DNA from 2 places in the Chroococcidiopsis cubana SAG 39.79 genome. Region 2 is predicted to be linked to the other one. Evidence: riboswitches for the same ligand, from Rfam matches in the RefSeq annotation. Region 2 holds a riboswitch; the other holds the start of a gene.
What was found. Region 2 has a riboswitch for cyclic di-AMP ahead of DSM107010_RS04645 (ArsB/NhaD family transporter). Riboswitches for the same ligand answer to the same signal wherever they lie in the genome.

Region 1 (7,578 bases), on a different contig from region 2:
TTACCATCTAAACTTAATTGCAGCATTTGAGGACCACCTTGCAATTTCTGCCCCTTAACTTCGCCACCTTTTCCTAATAAACCACCACACCAAACTTGCCCAGTCAATTTAGGTTGAGAAGGATTGCTAATGTCATACTGACGAATATCTCCATGCAACCAGTTGGAAAAATAGAGATAGCGATCGTCCATTGACAGCAAAATATCGGTAATCAAAGAGGGAACGGGAATTTCCCAGCCTTGAACCTCGACGGATGGAACATCAATAACTTTCTCAACTGCCCATTGTCCATTAGATTTGTGCCAGTGCCAAACATTACTACTTAAGGCTGCACCAACATAGCCGTGCGTACTCTCTGGGTTGTGGTGAAAACGCACTTCTAAAGGAATTAAACCTTCTGTACCTAAGTCAAAACTTTGAATAATTTCGTGTTTTTTCCAGTCCCAAAAATGCAATTGCTGACCGTAATTTCCGGCTGCGACATCGTTGAGGTCAAAGCCTGGATAATACGTTTTGGGTGCGCCCCATTCGCTACTTACCATGATGTTATGGCGCGGCTGATACCAAAAGTCATAATTAAACTTCATTGCCGTAGCTTGTTGTTCCCAACGTCCGACAATATCAAAGTTTTCATCGAGTAACAAAAAGCCGCCAGGTGCATTCCCTTGACTATCACCTAACATCGAAATCATCACATGACCATCTGCTAGACAATGGACTGTATGAGGGGCTGTTAAATTTGTTTTCGCTTTGATTTCTTCTGGTTCGATGACTTTATAAATTTGAGGCGATCGCGTTTCTTTTGTATCTACAATATAAATCCGGCTCGATCGCTGTCCAGGTACGATCGTAAAACGACGAGATTTACTCGCGTCACCGTGACACGAACTACATGCATTCCAACCAAAATGATGTAACTCATCGCCTAAATAAGGCATCGGTAAGCGATGAATTACCTGAGAATATGTCGGAGAGTCAGGATCGACATCAATCGTCGCTAAATAATCTGGTGCTTCAATTCCCGTACCCGTATAAAGTGCGATCGCATATAATGTTTTTTCTCTTTCTGCTTGCATCGCCGCTTGGGGAGATGCATAGCCAGGACCGCAGCAAGTATGATTGGTCATTGGTCATTTGTCGTTGGTCATTGGTTAAGTGCGGATACGACATGTCATATCTCTACAGTTAACCGTCTACTAATAACAAAACTAGCATTGATTGCTAGGAATACCGTACTATGTTTGTATTTCTTACAGATGGCTGAGATCCAGCAGTTGTAAATCAATTGTCAAATTACTGTTCATCTGACTGTGACGCGCTAACAGCACTTGAACGAATGACAACCTTCACGAGTAGTTCACAACTCAAATAGAAGTTTCACATACAATACTTAACAATCTGACCGAGTTTACTTCACAGTTTGTAACTTTTATTGACAGAACGTAGGGAGCGTGGTTTAGGATGTAGTTAACCAGATTAAATAAGTCAGCCTAATCCAATCATAATTGGAGCGGAGGAACCGAATTTTGGGGCTTATCTCTGAGATAAACAGAGAGGGACATCTCTCAGTCCTAGCCCGTCAGCTAACTTCGTAGGCGTTGAGAGGAGACTGTAAAGATCGAAGATTTCTAGATCCCATTCAGTGTCCTTGGCTGGTTTAAACCCGCTACGTTTTACCTGTACTTGGTGCTAAGGAATTGATTCCTGATGGCAGCCAGAGGCAGGAAAGCTAGCCATAAGGAGAAGCAAACCAACAATGTTAGAAAAACAGAATCGCATTGCTTTAATTTCTGTTGATGGCGATCCAGCGATTGCGATTGGGCAAGAAGAGGCTGGAGGTCAAAACGTTTACGTGCGCCAAGTCGGTCTTGCCCTTGCCCAGCAGGGATGGAAAGTCGATATGTTTACTCGCCGTAGCAGTAAAGAACAAGCGGCGATCGTGCAACACAATGCTAATTGTCGCACGATTCGGTTACCAGCGGGAGCGCCAGAATTTATCGGACGGGACGAACTATTCAGTTATTTACCGGAGTACGTCAAAGCTTTCCAAGCTTTTCAACAACAACATGGATTTCGTTACTCGCTCGTCCACACTAACTACTGGCTATCTGCTTGGGTGGGAATGCGATTGAAGCAACTGCAACCTTTGAGTCAGATACATACATATCACTCGTTGGGTGCAGTTAAGTACAGAAATATTGACGAGATTCCCGCGATCGCTACCAAACGGTTAGCAGTAGAAAAAGCTTGTTTGGAAACAGCGGAACGGATAGTAGCCACCAGTCCTCAAGAACAAGAACACATGCGATCGCTTGTTTCAACCACAGGACAAATTGATATTATCCCCTGCGGTACGGATATAGACAGATTTGGGGCAATCGAACGCGAAGCAGCGCGGCAGCAGTTAGGAATTGCAGCAAATGAAAAAGTCGTGTTGTATGTCGGTCGATTTGACAAACGTAAAGGGATTGAAACCTTAGTGCGATCGGTGGCAAGATTGCACGCAGCAGGTCGGACTAACTTGAAATTAATTATCGGTGGTGGCAGCCAACCCGGTCGCTGTGACGGCAGAGAACGCGATCGCATTGAAGGAATTGTTGGAGAGTTAGGTTTAGATACGATAACTGTTTTTCCAGGTCGCTTGGACGATCGGATTTTGCCAGTCTACTACGCAGCTGCCGATGTTAGTGTCGTCCCCAGTCACTACGAACCTTTTGGTTTGGTAGCAATTGAAGCGATGGCAAGCCAAATTCCCGTGGTTGCTAGCGCTGTCGGCGGTTTGCAATTTACCGTAGTTCCAGAAGAGACGGGATTACTCGCACCTGCTAAAGATGACGTTGCGTTTGCCCAAGCGATCGATCGCATCTTAGCCGATTCTAGCTGGGCAAGAAAGTTAGGGGAACGAGGTCGGCAACGGGTAGAAAATCATTTTAGCTGGCAAGGTGTAGCAATCGAATTAGGACATTTGTATACCACATTGAATTCAGCCACGGTTGAGACGAGTAGAGCGATCGCAGCTTAGCAATAGTAAACGTTGGATAGCAAACTGCACAAGGAGAAATACCATGTTAAGGATTGGGGATTTCGTGCAACACAAGCAAGCAGATCTGACTGGTGTTGTCATCGGTTACGGACATCAGATAATTGATGACATTTATTTGCCAACATTAGTGGTACATTTAGATCGAAGCAAAAGTTTCAGCCGCAAAGGTATTATGGAAGATCTATCTTCCAAGTGGTTGCCTGTGGAAACAAAAATGCATACTCATGCCGCTTAGAGCTGAAAATTAGATTTTTGTTTCTGAGATTTTCGTGTCTGTTGTATTTTCCTGAGTTGTGAAGTGTAGGACTACCTGAGTCTGAATTGTCAGATTCAGGTTTTTTTTTGCTCATACTGGATCGCACCGGATTTCTACCATAAATCCATCTGGATCGTAGCAGTAAACGCCTCTACCTGTAGGGCGACTGACAGGACCGTGGGCGATCGCAATTTGATTATCTTTCAATACTTCTACGGCGCGATCGAACAATTGCGGATCGATATCGAAGGCAAGATGATAGGCACGAGTAAAACTCCGTTCGGGATCGGGATCTGGTGGTGTTAACTCCGGTTCCCAGAATAAATCTAAAACCGTTCCATCTGGAGTGACAAAGTTAGCGACTTTGCCTTGCGCTACCAAATCGATTAGAGTAGAGGGGATTTCATCGCCTGTCAGTTCGTGCAATCCCAGAATATGACAGTAAAAGTGGCGCGATGCTTGCATGTCTTTGACATTTAAGGCGATGTGGTGGACTCGCCGCAGGTTGCCAGGTGCAAGGGTACTGGGAATAGTCATGATGAAGTCAGTCCTCGTAGGGGCGGGTTTTTGAAGATCCCTATACTAGAATAAACAGTTTTGCGGTTAAACCCGCCCGTACAGAAATGGTGAAATCAGTTGGTTGACTTCGTTTTTTGCAGAGAGTTAACATTGAAAGCCAAAGCAGAAACAATCAGTAACATACCTACAGATTCCGTAAGTCCTGGTCGTTCTCCCAGTTGCAGCCAAGCCGTTAATACTCCCACTACAGGATTCATTAACATACCCAATCCTGCCGTACTTGCAGATAGATGATTTAATATATACAGCCAAAGCAACATTGCGATCGCCGTACCTGGGATAACGTTGTAAATCAACGCTACGACAAACTCGTTAGACCAAACAATCGGTTCAGAGGGAATGAAGAGAACGACAAACAGTAGCGGCACAGCACCGAAAAGAGTTTGCCAAGCTGTCAGCGATAACAGATCTAAATTATGTTGTTGTTGCAATTTCTTGGCGACAATGACCCCACCAGCCCAGCATATCCCCGCAAGAATGGCTAATACCTTACTAAAAACCGTCCCATCAAGCTGCTGAGGTTCTAAAATCAGTAGCAAACCAGCAAAACTAAGGGCGCGCAATCCATTGTATTGTTCTGACTCGCTCTTTTAACAGCACCCAGGCTAGAATTAGCGTCCAGAAAGGCATTGTGTAAACCAAAACTGCCGTTTTTCCGGCTCCACCACTAACTAAAGCCCAAGTTGCTAACCCATACAATCCACTCGTCTGCAACAACCCCAGCAGAAAAGTACCCCCAACTGCTTGAGGTAACAACGGTTTTTTCAACCACGCCATCACGAGAAATAAACTCAAGGCTCCGAGAACTATCCGCAAAGTTGCGAATGTAAACGGTGGTGAATATTCCACTGCTACTTTCATTTGTACCCAGTTATAACCCCAAATCAGAGCTAGGGCAAACAGAGCTAAAATCGCACTGTGGGTAGATGACTGAAATAGAGATTTAAGCCTCTGCAAAAGTCTTCAAGAGGATTCTATCGAGTTTACTCTGCCAGTGTAACAAGGTGAAATCCAATAGGAAACTTGACAATAGAACTCCCAAACTCAACCAGTCCGCAAACCGATTTCAGCTACATCTAAACCGATTTCAGCTACATCTACTACAACTGCTTGTTTCAGGGCATCAGTTCGATCCAGAAATAGGTTATCGTATGGTACTAAATTGAGAATGCCAAGACTCTCTAAAAGATGCTTGACTTTACCAACTGCCCCCACGATAAATACTTGAGAACCTTTTGCCTGAGAATCTTTAATGGCAGCTTCGATTACCAGTGCCGCAGTTTCATCTAGATAAGGAACATCGCTCAGATCCATCACTAAGGTATCGCAACGCTTGATAGATAAATGTTCGCGGGCGATCGTTTTTGCCACTCCAAACAGCATTGGTCCCCCCATGTAAAACAAAGAAACTCGCCCATCAGCTAAATTGAGCAACTCTTTCTCTTCTAAATTGAGCGGGACGGAATCATCTGCACCACAAACTGCTTTGATTCTTTGAGCTTGTAAATGGCTCAATTGCTCAATTGTCAGCAAGTTAGCAATAAACATTCCTACCCCAGCCGCAACCATCAGATCGAGGAAAACTGTCATCAGCAGTACGCCATACATGATTAAGGTTGATTTCCAAGAAACCTTATGCGCTCGTTTCAAGAAATTCCAATCGAGCATTTCAATTCCAACCGCGAAAGCAATTCCAGCTAAGACTGCCATTGGAATGTTTTCCGCCAAGTCAGCCAGCCATAACACCACGACCAACATCAGCACCGCACGGAGCAAGCCAGCCAAAGCAGTTCTTGCCCCAACTTGAACGTTAATTACCGTTCCCATCGTCGCACCAGAACCAGGCAGTCCACCGCACAAACCAGCAACTAGATTTCCTACTCCCTGACCGACTAACTCTCGGTCTTCCTGAGTCTGGGTACGGGTCATACTGTCAGCAATGACTGAAGTGAGCAAGGCATCAATAGAACCCAACATCCCTAGCATGGCTGCATCAACGAACATCTGTACGGTTTGAGCCGGAGTAAAAGTAGGTAGATACAGGGTCGGTAGTCCTGATGGAATCTCGCCAATCCTTCTCAAATCCATGTTTTGTAGCAAGGTGAAGGAAATAATTGTGCCGATGACTAATGCTGCTAGTTGTGGGGGTATAAAGTGCTTGATTCTATGCGGCAAGAAAAAAATAACTACCATTGTCAGAGCTGCTAGACCAGTTTCGGCAGGGTTGAGGTTTGATAGCATCTGGGGTAGATTTTGTAACGTTCCTATCAAACCTCCTTTAGGAGCTTCATGTCCTAGAAATGGCGGAATTTGCAAAATAATTAGAATTGCACCAATTCCAGACATAAAACCTGAAACGACGCTGTAGGGCATGAGAATAATATATTTACCCAAACGGAAGACACCAAAGAGAATTTGAAAAACTCCCGATAGCATCACTACCGTAAATGCCATTGCCATACCATTCTCAGGATTCCTAGCAATCATTGCGCTAATAATTGCCGTCATAAATACGGTTGTCGGTCCGGTTGGTTCGGAAATTTGTGTGGGTGTGCCACCAAACAGAGAAGCAAAAAAGCCAACACAAATTGAGCCATAAAGCCCTGCAACTGGTCCCAAACCAGATGCAACCCCGAACGCCAAAGCTATTGGTAATGAAACAATTGCATTGGTGACTCCACCAAAAATGTCACCGCGTAAATTTCTGAAATGAATCTTATTTGTTAGCTGTAATTTTCTGAACCGAATCTTATTTGTTAGCTGCATTGGTTGTTCATCCCTTCAGAAAAAGACTATTGATGTCATTCTTTATGGGAAATAAGTCGCTAATATGATTCCTATTTATTGACTGTATGGATTCTACTTTTAGAGCTAGAGGAATGACACTCTTATCATTCCTTGTATCATCAAGTAATGGGTTAATAAAACGAATTTATATTTCTTTAATTTTCCAATTTTTTCTAATAGCAACGTTGCTTTTTAGCAACATACAAATAAGTTTTTAAAATAGATTTCATTCAGAAATAGTATTGAATTTTAGTAAGGTCAAAAGTCAAAATCTAAAAGTCAAAATTATTTTTACACGGGAATAAAGCTTATGGCAGAAGGTAGAGCCAGAGGGCAGAAGGAAAGCCTTTTCACAGAGAGGTGACAAGCTGCTTCGATCTCCACTTATGCTTCGAGTGCAATATACAATATATTATTTCCGATGCAATTGAGACAATTTACTCGATTTATCTTATCCGTATCGCTCTATACTAAATTAAGTGCGAAAGTATGATTTTGTTTCGCGCAAAGATGCAAAGAAGATCGCTAAAAGTATTCTGTTAAGTATCTAATTTTCTACCACGAACTCCATGAATTTTTAAGGCATCGCTGAGGGTGGAACAATAGTTAGGTAAGCCGAAGCTGCTAGGATTGATAATATTTTTATAAGTAAAATAGCGATATTGCAAACAAAATCTATCCCAGTCTGCCATTTGAATGCGGAATAAAACTATAAATAAATTGGTCAAGGATAGATATAGAGGAATGCGAAAATAAATCTTTTTATTGAGATATTTACAAATTTCTTCTATAACCTGGTTAGCGGTTAATAGCTCTTGTCCGAGAACGTAGTGAGTTAGTAATTGGTAATGGGTAGTTGGTAGTTGGTAGTTGGTAGTTGGTAGTTGGATGGTACGTGGTACGTGGGGTGTGG
Region 2 (7,578 bases):
CAAAACCTGTAGAGATAAATTTATTTTCAGTATCGATGACTAACAGCTGTATTCCCAATCCGCGAATTCTAGCGGCGATTTCCAGTAGTTCTTTCTTGATATCGGGCTTTTCTCCCTCTGGTAAAGGTTCGCCTAGCGATCGCGCCAAAGGTATATTTCCTCGACCGTCGGTAATTGCCACAACGACCACTTGTCCGATATCTCCCGCCATTTGAGCATTCATACCCACCCGTACCGCTTGTGTTAAACCATGCGCTAGAGGCGAACCGCCACCACAAGGCAACAACTCCAATCGTTTACGCGCCAAAGCGATCGAACGGGTAGGAGGCAACAACACCTCTGCCTGTTCGCCACGAAACGGGATCAACGCCACTTGGTCGCGATTTTCATACGCTTCTGTCAAGAGTTGAAAAACTGCCCCCTTAGCTGATTGCATCCGATTCAACGCCATCGAGCCAGAAGCATCAACCACAAACACGATCAATGCTCCCGCTTTGCGGACGAGTCGCTTCGAGCGGATATCTCCCTGCTCGACAAAAACTCTTTTTTGTGGGTAATTGGTAATTGGTAATTGGTAATTGGTAGTTGGTAGTTGCTCCCTTGTCTCCCTTGTCTCCCTTGTCTCCCTTGTCTCCCTTGTCTCCCTTGTCTCCCTTGTCTCCCTTGTCTCCCTTGTCTCTACTCCCTGCACTCCCAGGCTCCCTGCTCCCTGCCTCTCCCGCCGTGCCTTCTGATAAGGTGCAGCTGCTCTTAACGTGGCATCTACTGCAATTCGTCGCACGGGACCTTTGGGTAACATCGGTTTGACGTATCGTCCCCGATCTTCGGAGAAAATTAAACTGCGACTGCCGGACTTCCCCCGCCGCTGTGCCATCTGTGCGAAATAAAGCACGCTGTCGTCGAGAATTACACCTTCGGCATCAAAGACAAATTCTTCAGGAATGTTGGGCGGTGTTTGCTCGTTTTCAGGTTCTTCCTGTTCGTCCTTCTCTTCCTGCTCCTCCTGTTCCTGGTTAGACTCATCTTCGGGTTCGTCTTGGTTTTGGGGTGGTGGAGGTGGTGGGGGTGGTTCTTCGGGTGGAGTTTGTACGACTGTTGCTCTCGGGACGATGACTAATTCTACGGCGCGACGAAGATCTTCGGCTGTAACTGTGGTTCTGCCTTCTAAAGCGGCGGCGGCTTTGGCGACTCGCACGGCGTAGAGTTCGGCGCGGTGTCCCTGGACTCTAGCGCGTACCGCTTCATCGACTAAATAGGCAATTTGCTCGTGGGTAATTTGTACGTCTTTGAGCCACTCTCGCGCCAAGATAATTTGAGTTTTGAGATTGTCGAGATCTTCAGCGTATTGCTGGAGAAACTGCTGCGGTGAGGTGGTGTAAGCGATCGCCTGTTCTACTGCTTGTACTCGTTCGTCTAGACCTAGCACGCCATCCGCAGAAAGAGCGATCGCGATGCGATCGAGCAGGTGTTCCCGTAACGCTCCTTCTTCTGGGTTATACGTAGCGATAAATAAAGGCTGACAGGGATGCCCAAAACTAATTCCTTCCCGTTCGATTTGGTTGCGTCCCTCGGTTAAAACCGTCAGCAGTTGGTTGCTAATACTGTCGTCGAGTAAGTTAATTTCATCGACATACAACACGCCACGATGGGCAAGTGCCAGCAGTCCTGGTTGAAATACGGTTTCTCCCTGTTTGACCGATTGTTCTACATCCACCGAACCTAAAAGTCGGTCTTCTGTCACGCCTAAAGGAATTTGTATGAATGGTGCGGGAATCACTTCTGTAGGGACGTTACCCTCTGTAGAGACGTTACCCTCTGTAGAGACGTTACATGTAACGTCTCTACTTAGTTCGTCGTCCCATTCTTCAGGGCGATTGGGATCGCAGTTACAAAAAGAACCTTTAACAACTTCAATCGGCGGTAAAAGGGTATGAATTGCCCGCGCCATGACTGATTTTGCCGTACCGCGACGACCTGCGATCGCGACTCCTCCCAAACCAGGATCGACGGCTGCTAGCAGCAGGGCTATTTTAATGGCTTCTTGTCCCACGACAGCAGTTAAGGGAAAACTGGTAACGGTTGCAGTAGACGACGCAGGCATGGTTTCAATCTTTGAGCTTCCAGCCTTCTAGCATATCAATTCTTTGTCCCTTACTGAAAATATGACAGTTGACAGTTAACGGTTCGGAGAGCGATCGCCCTTCTATTTGTCAGTCAAACGATATTCTCATAATTTCAATACTTTATAAAGCTTGCATAAACATGCGTGAAATCTCACAAGAATTAATTGATTTTTAATATTTTTTTGCCTGTCTTTGCGCATTCTTTACCTACAAAATGAATTCGCTCGGTAAACTATGTACGTATATACTTAATCCGCTAATCTAATAGGTAAAAATCATATTATGTGTATTGTATGTGGAGTTTTCTTTTCTGGCTTGACACTGTTTACACCCGTAACAGAAGTTCCAAATTCAGCTAACTCAAACGCTGCTAATCTCCCTAAAGTCCAATATCAACAAACTCAAAGCAAGTCATTGACGAAACAGGCTCAAATTAAGCTATCTAATATGCTGAGTCGATTACCTGTTTCTGAAGAAACGCAAGTATTGCGAAAGGAACTTAAATCAATTCAAGTACAGTTAGAGCCAATTAAAGATGATGCTAAGGCTCAACAAATTATTGAAAAGGAATTAAGAACTGTATATCAGAGAATTTTAGAAAAACCAAGTTATCAGCAAGAGTTTAATGTATTTATGAAACTGCTAGAAGTCAAGTCCGATCAACAAGCTATTCATAACCTGAGTTTGAACTTGGCTCAAAATAACAGCGATCGCTCGACTCTATTTACAGGACAAAGCAAAAGCTGGGGTTGGATACAATAGCTGGTAGGGTGCGTTATCAACGCACCCCACGAATCTACTGTTACTTCCTTATAGCGCGCGACTGGCTGTCTCAACTACCGTGTCATAATCTACATAGGCTTCTACCAACGTGCCTGGTTTTACGGTGATATTTTTGCCTTTAATAAATACGCCAAATACGCTGACAAGTGCTGCCACAGCTACCATAGTTGCACCCCGACCTTTACCATTTTTCTCCACAGTCGATCGCAACGGAATTTTAGTACCATCCACTGCTTCAATTTCTTCCACAGTAAAGTTTAATTGTCCTTTTTTACCAAACATGCGAGCGCGTTTTGCTTCAGTAACTTTTCCAGTCGCTCGCGCTCCTTTTTTAATCAAAATTTCTTTGGTTGGTGAGAGGACATTTGTTGCTGCATAGTAAACAACAATATCTCCCTCTTGTGCTGTCTTTGAGCTAAGTTCTTCAGCTAGTTCTAATTGCAGTTTAGTTCCTGACGCTAATGTTAGCTTTTTCGCTACGAGCATTTGCGATCGCTCTAATTTTAGTTCTGAGTTTCGCAGTTTTAGTGGTTCCGAGCCTGCTGGAGCCAGCCAGATTGTTTGCAATAGTAAGACGAGTCCAAAAGATAAATAACGACGGTCAAGTTTCATTTTTCGAGTTCCTCATGCTTTTTTATAGCAACCTAGTCAATTAAAATATGCTCTATACTTAAGCGATTAGAGCATACTTTAATAGCTACACCCATAATTAAATAACGGTTCGCTTTAACTATTGGGACTTTGAAAGTTTTTAGCTCTAAAAGAGGCTGAAATCCATGCATGGCAAGGACAATACATCGATAAGGTAAAACTGGCTGAAACTTAAGCATGGTAAGGAAACATTACCAATCGATGTAAAACTAGCTCTGGCTCTGCTTTTGAAGCTATTCTATTACCAGTTTTCTTCAAAGTCCCACTATGTAGCTTCATTTCTTCTGTAGTTACACTCAGAACGGCATAAATACTTTTGCCTATTTCTGCTAAGCGATCGCAATTATTAATTTAGAAAATTCTGAGAAAAATTGGCTCAACAATAGAAAGTTTTAGCAATTGTCTAATATTTCTTAATTAAGAATAATTAAAATAAGATGATTTTAGCTTAACAGTCAAAAATAATAAATTACAAATAGCCGATCGCGGAATATTATTTTGTTTTAACTTTGAGCGGAAAAGTCACTGTAAATGTCGAACCAACTCCAACCTCAGAGGCTAATTCAATCTTTCCCTGCAACAGCTTGACTAAGCGCGAAACGATCGCCAGCCCCAAACCCGTGCTGTTGGGTGTGGCGATCGTTCCAGCTTGAAAATAGGGTTCAAACACGCGCTGCTGTGCTTCTGGCGCAATTCCCACGCCTGTATCGGCAACTGCGATCGCCCATCGTTCGCGATCGATCGTCCAACATTTCACCAAAATCTTTCCATCTAGCGTGTAGCGAATCGCATTACTAATCAGATTCGTCACAATTTGCTGCAATCGTAACGAATCCGTGACAACTTCTTTTGGGGCTGAATCTAAATCGAGGCTCAATTTGAGTTCCTTGGCTTGTGCCGCAGGCTGCATCATAGCAACAAGATCGCTTGTTAGCTCGCGAATCTCGACTATTGCAGGCTGGAGTTGCATTTGCCCTGCTTCGTATCGCGAGATTTCTAAAGCATCGTTAATCAAGTGTAATAAATGCCTACCACCGCTTAACACCCGTTCGATATGTTCTATATTGGCGTAGCTATCTTTTACCTCAACTCTGTCTTTCCGCTGTAGGCGCAAAAATAAATCGGCATAGCCAATGATTGAAGTCAAAGGGGTTTTCAGTTCGTGGGCGAGATGAGAAAGGTTTTCGCGATTTGCCCGCACCAGCCGCGTTAATTCCTGATTGTTGAGTGTCAGTTGACTTTGTAGGTGTTGTAGTTCTGCCAATCGTTGTTCGGTGTAGCTTTTAAAGCAGCGGGCGATCGCTTCATCAATGACAGTATCAATTAACCGAAAAGCACGAATCACCTCTAACGCTGAGCTTGTCTGCAAGCTTGTCTCAATGGTAGAGAAGATAACATGACGCAGAATTCGATACTCTCGGGCAATTTCCCCAGCCTCAAATCCTTGTTCTGCCCTAATGACACCGTGTTCTAAACTCACCTCTACTAGTGTCTTCAAATCGCTATCTTGTGATTGAGAAAGCACTGTTGCCATCGCTTGAATCACGCGCGGTATGCTGTCTTGCAAAGACTTGTACGGCAGTTCGTTAGCTGTTTCAATTTGGTTATCTGCACGAATGGCAGCAATCCAGTCCTTCAAAATCGTATCGCTTTCATCGAGCAGCAGTTGACTGAAATCTTGCATCACTTTAAGCACGCATAGAGATAGGCATGGCAATCTTCAGTTTATCGGAACCTGCCAGATGGTGGAACCACTCTATCGTTCGATAGTTCGGTAAGCAATGCTATGGTACTTCGCCAGTGGTTCGTCCGCATTTCTGCCCCGTAGAGATAGCTGAAAAGCTTTTCGACACTAATAGCGGATCGATTCACCTGCTGAAAATTTTGGCTTGATGTTATTGTAATTGTCTGCAAAAATTGCACGCTACCCGGAATAATTTGACGAATTTGAGTAAGAATGTTAAATTTCTCTTCAATAGTTTGAAAACAGTTAGCCTAATCCAGTGGTGTCTGTGTTGAGGAGTTCAAGACTTTAGTAAAACTGGAGCGGAGGAACCAAAATCTGGGGCTTATCTGGTTTAAAGATGAATTAGCAAGAACGAGTATCGAGTTCAGATCTTCATAATTCATCCTTGACAAGAAGAACATCTCTCAGTTCTAGCCCGTCAGCTAACTCCGTAGGCGTTGAGAGGAGACTGAAATAAGCAACATTATCAATAATGTTCTGCTTGGTTCAGCTTCCAAGGCTCGTACTGTTAAGCCTGTTGTACCTGCACTTGAAGAGACTGAAAAATAGCAGATGAAAATCCCACAAAAATCACTGGTAAAAATAAAGCAATTCGCCTTGAAAAATTGTCAGGCACGCAACGCCCACTCTACTATGCTTGAATTTCAAGCATCAAATAGAACTGCTATAGTTGCGGAGTCACAAACAGATGCGATCGCTTCATTACCTTAGCCGTATGTAGCTAACTACCAATAAATATCAAGCGCATTAGTAGAGTTTTGTATGGATGTAAAGCTCTATAACTTTGGTTAGAATAATTAATAATCAAACCAGTAGTAATAATATGGAAAACTGGCAGGCGATCGCTAGCACTATTACTTTCCTTAGTGTCATCTTTTTCGTGATGACAGAATGGATACACTTGACTATCGCGGCATTTTTAGGAGCATTAATTCTTGTTTTTACAAATGTGTTAACGCTAAATGAAGCAATTGGATATATTGGTAATAGCTACTCTACCATTGCTTTGTTTTTTGGCGTAATGGTGTTGGTACGAGCTTTTGAACCTACAAAAGTTTTTGATTATTTAGCCACCCAAATTGTGATTTTAGCTAAAGGACAAGGCAAGCGCTTGCTACTGGGAATTGTGGCAATTACAACTCCAATTTGCGCTTTTTTGCCCAATGCTACAACAGTTATGTTACTAGCACCGCTGATTCCTCCGATTGCAGAGGAAGTAGGGGTAAACTTTGTACCACTACTCATCTTAATGGTATTCGTAGCCAACAGTGCCGGATTACTAACATTGGTAGGAGATCCAGCTACATTTATTGTCGGAGATGCCGTAAACGTCAGCTTTATTGATTACCTCGCGCGCCTCAGTTTAGGTGGAGTTATTGCAGTTATTACTGTGGTTGCAATGCTACCATTTCTATTTCGTAAAATTTGGCATAAAGATTTAGAAGATTTAGAACATCTTCCCCATCCAAAAATTAATCATCCTCAAGTTTTAACATTAGGGATTGTTTTGATTGCTGGTGTTTTAACATTCTTTGTTATTGGGGAAATGTTACCAATTCCAATTTCTCCTGCTGCGGTAGCTTTATTAGGTGCAGCTTTAGCATTGTTACTGTCACATCATAGCAAAATTGATACAGTTAATAATATTTTGCGAGATGTCGATTGGAATACGTTAATATTTTTTATGTCCATTTTCGTCTTAATTGGTGGACTAGAGAAAACTGGCGTCGTGACTAGCCTTTCTGGTGTTCTAGCAGCAATTTTAGGAAAAAATATTGCTTTAGGTTCGCTAGCGTTACTCTTTTTTGTTGGTATAGTCTCAAGCGTCGTGCCAAACATTCCTTTGGTTGTGGCAATGGTTCCGTTACTCAAACAGTATGTAGTCAATATTGGTTTGGCATCGCCAGTAATTCTAGAAAAAAGTTTTACAGGAGAGTTGCCAGCAGAAGTATTACCTCTGTTTTATGCCATGATGTTTGGTGCAACGTTAGGTGGAAACGGAACTTTAGTTGGAGCCTCTTCTAACATAGTTGCTGCCGGAATTGCCGAACAACACGGACGGCGAATTTCATTTAAAACCTTTCTCAAATATGGTTTACCCGTAATGGCAGTCCAATTAATAGTTGCTGCTATATACGTTACAATTCGGTTTTTGATTTAATTGGTCATTTGTCATTTGCGATTTGCGATCGCTACCCAAAAACTCCGCTCGCTGCCTTACCACTTACCAATTACCAATCACCAATTACCAAATAAATACATATATCTACAGAA

Region 1: it holds a riboswitch for cyclic di-AMP, as region 2 does, so the genes downstream of both, DSM107010_RS28500 (glycosyltransferase) here and DSM107010_RS04645 (ArsB/NhaD family transporter) in region 2, are expected to answer to the same signal.

The regions. Positions count from the first base shown of each region.
Region 1 is NZ_RSCK01000077.1:11,823-19,400, reverse strand. Features, by position in the region: gene DSM107010_RS28505 (selenium-binding family protein) at 1-1,127, opposite strand, end outside; cyclic di-AMP (ydaO/yuaA leader) riboswitch at 1,478-1,613, shown strand; gene DSM107010_RS28500 (glycosyltransferase) at 1,757-3,022, shown strand; gene DSM107010_RS28495 (hypothetical protein) at 3,066-3,278, shown strand; gene DSM107010_RS28490 (VOC family protein) at 3,390-3,836, opposite strand; gene DSM107010_RS40155 (DMT family transporter) at 3,932-4,441, opposite strand; gene DSM107010_RS40150 (DMT family transporter) at 4,428-4,835, opposite strand; gene DSM107010_RS28480 (SulP family inorganic anion transporter) at 4,923-6,644, opposite strand; gene DSM107010_RS28475 (NAD-dependent epimerase/dehydratase family protein) at 7,205-7,578, opposite strand, start outside.
Region 2 is NZ_RSCK01000004.1:204,138-211,715, reverse strand. Features, by position in the region: gene DSM107010_RS42040 (magnesium chelatase subunit D family protein) at 1-2,101, opposite strand, end outside; gene DSM107010_RS04660 (hypothetical protein) at 2,406-2,885, shown strand; gene DSM107010_RS04655 (hypothetical protein) at 2,934-3,518, opposite strand; gene DSM107010_RS04650 (sensor histidine kinase) at 4,051-5,241, opposite strand; cyclic di-AMP (ydaO/yuaA leader) riboswitch at 5,576-5,756, shown strand; gene DSM107010_RS04645 (ArsB/NhaD family transporter) at 6,128-7,465, shown strand.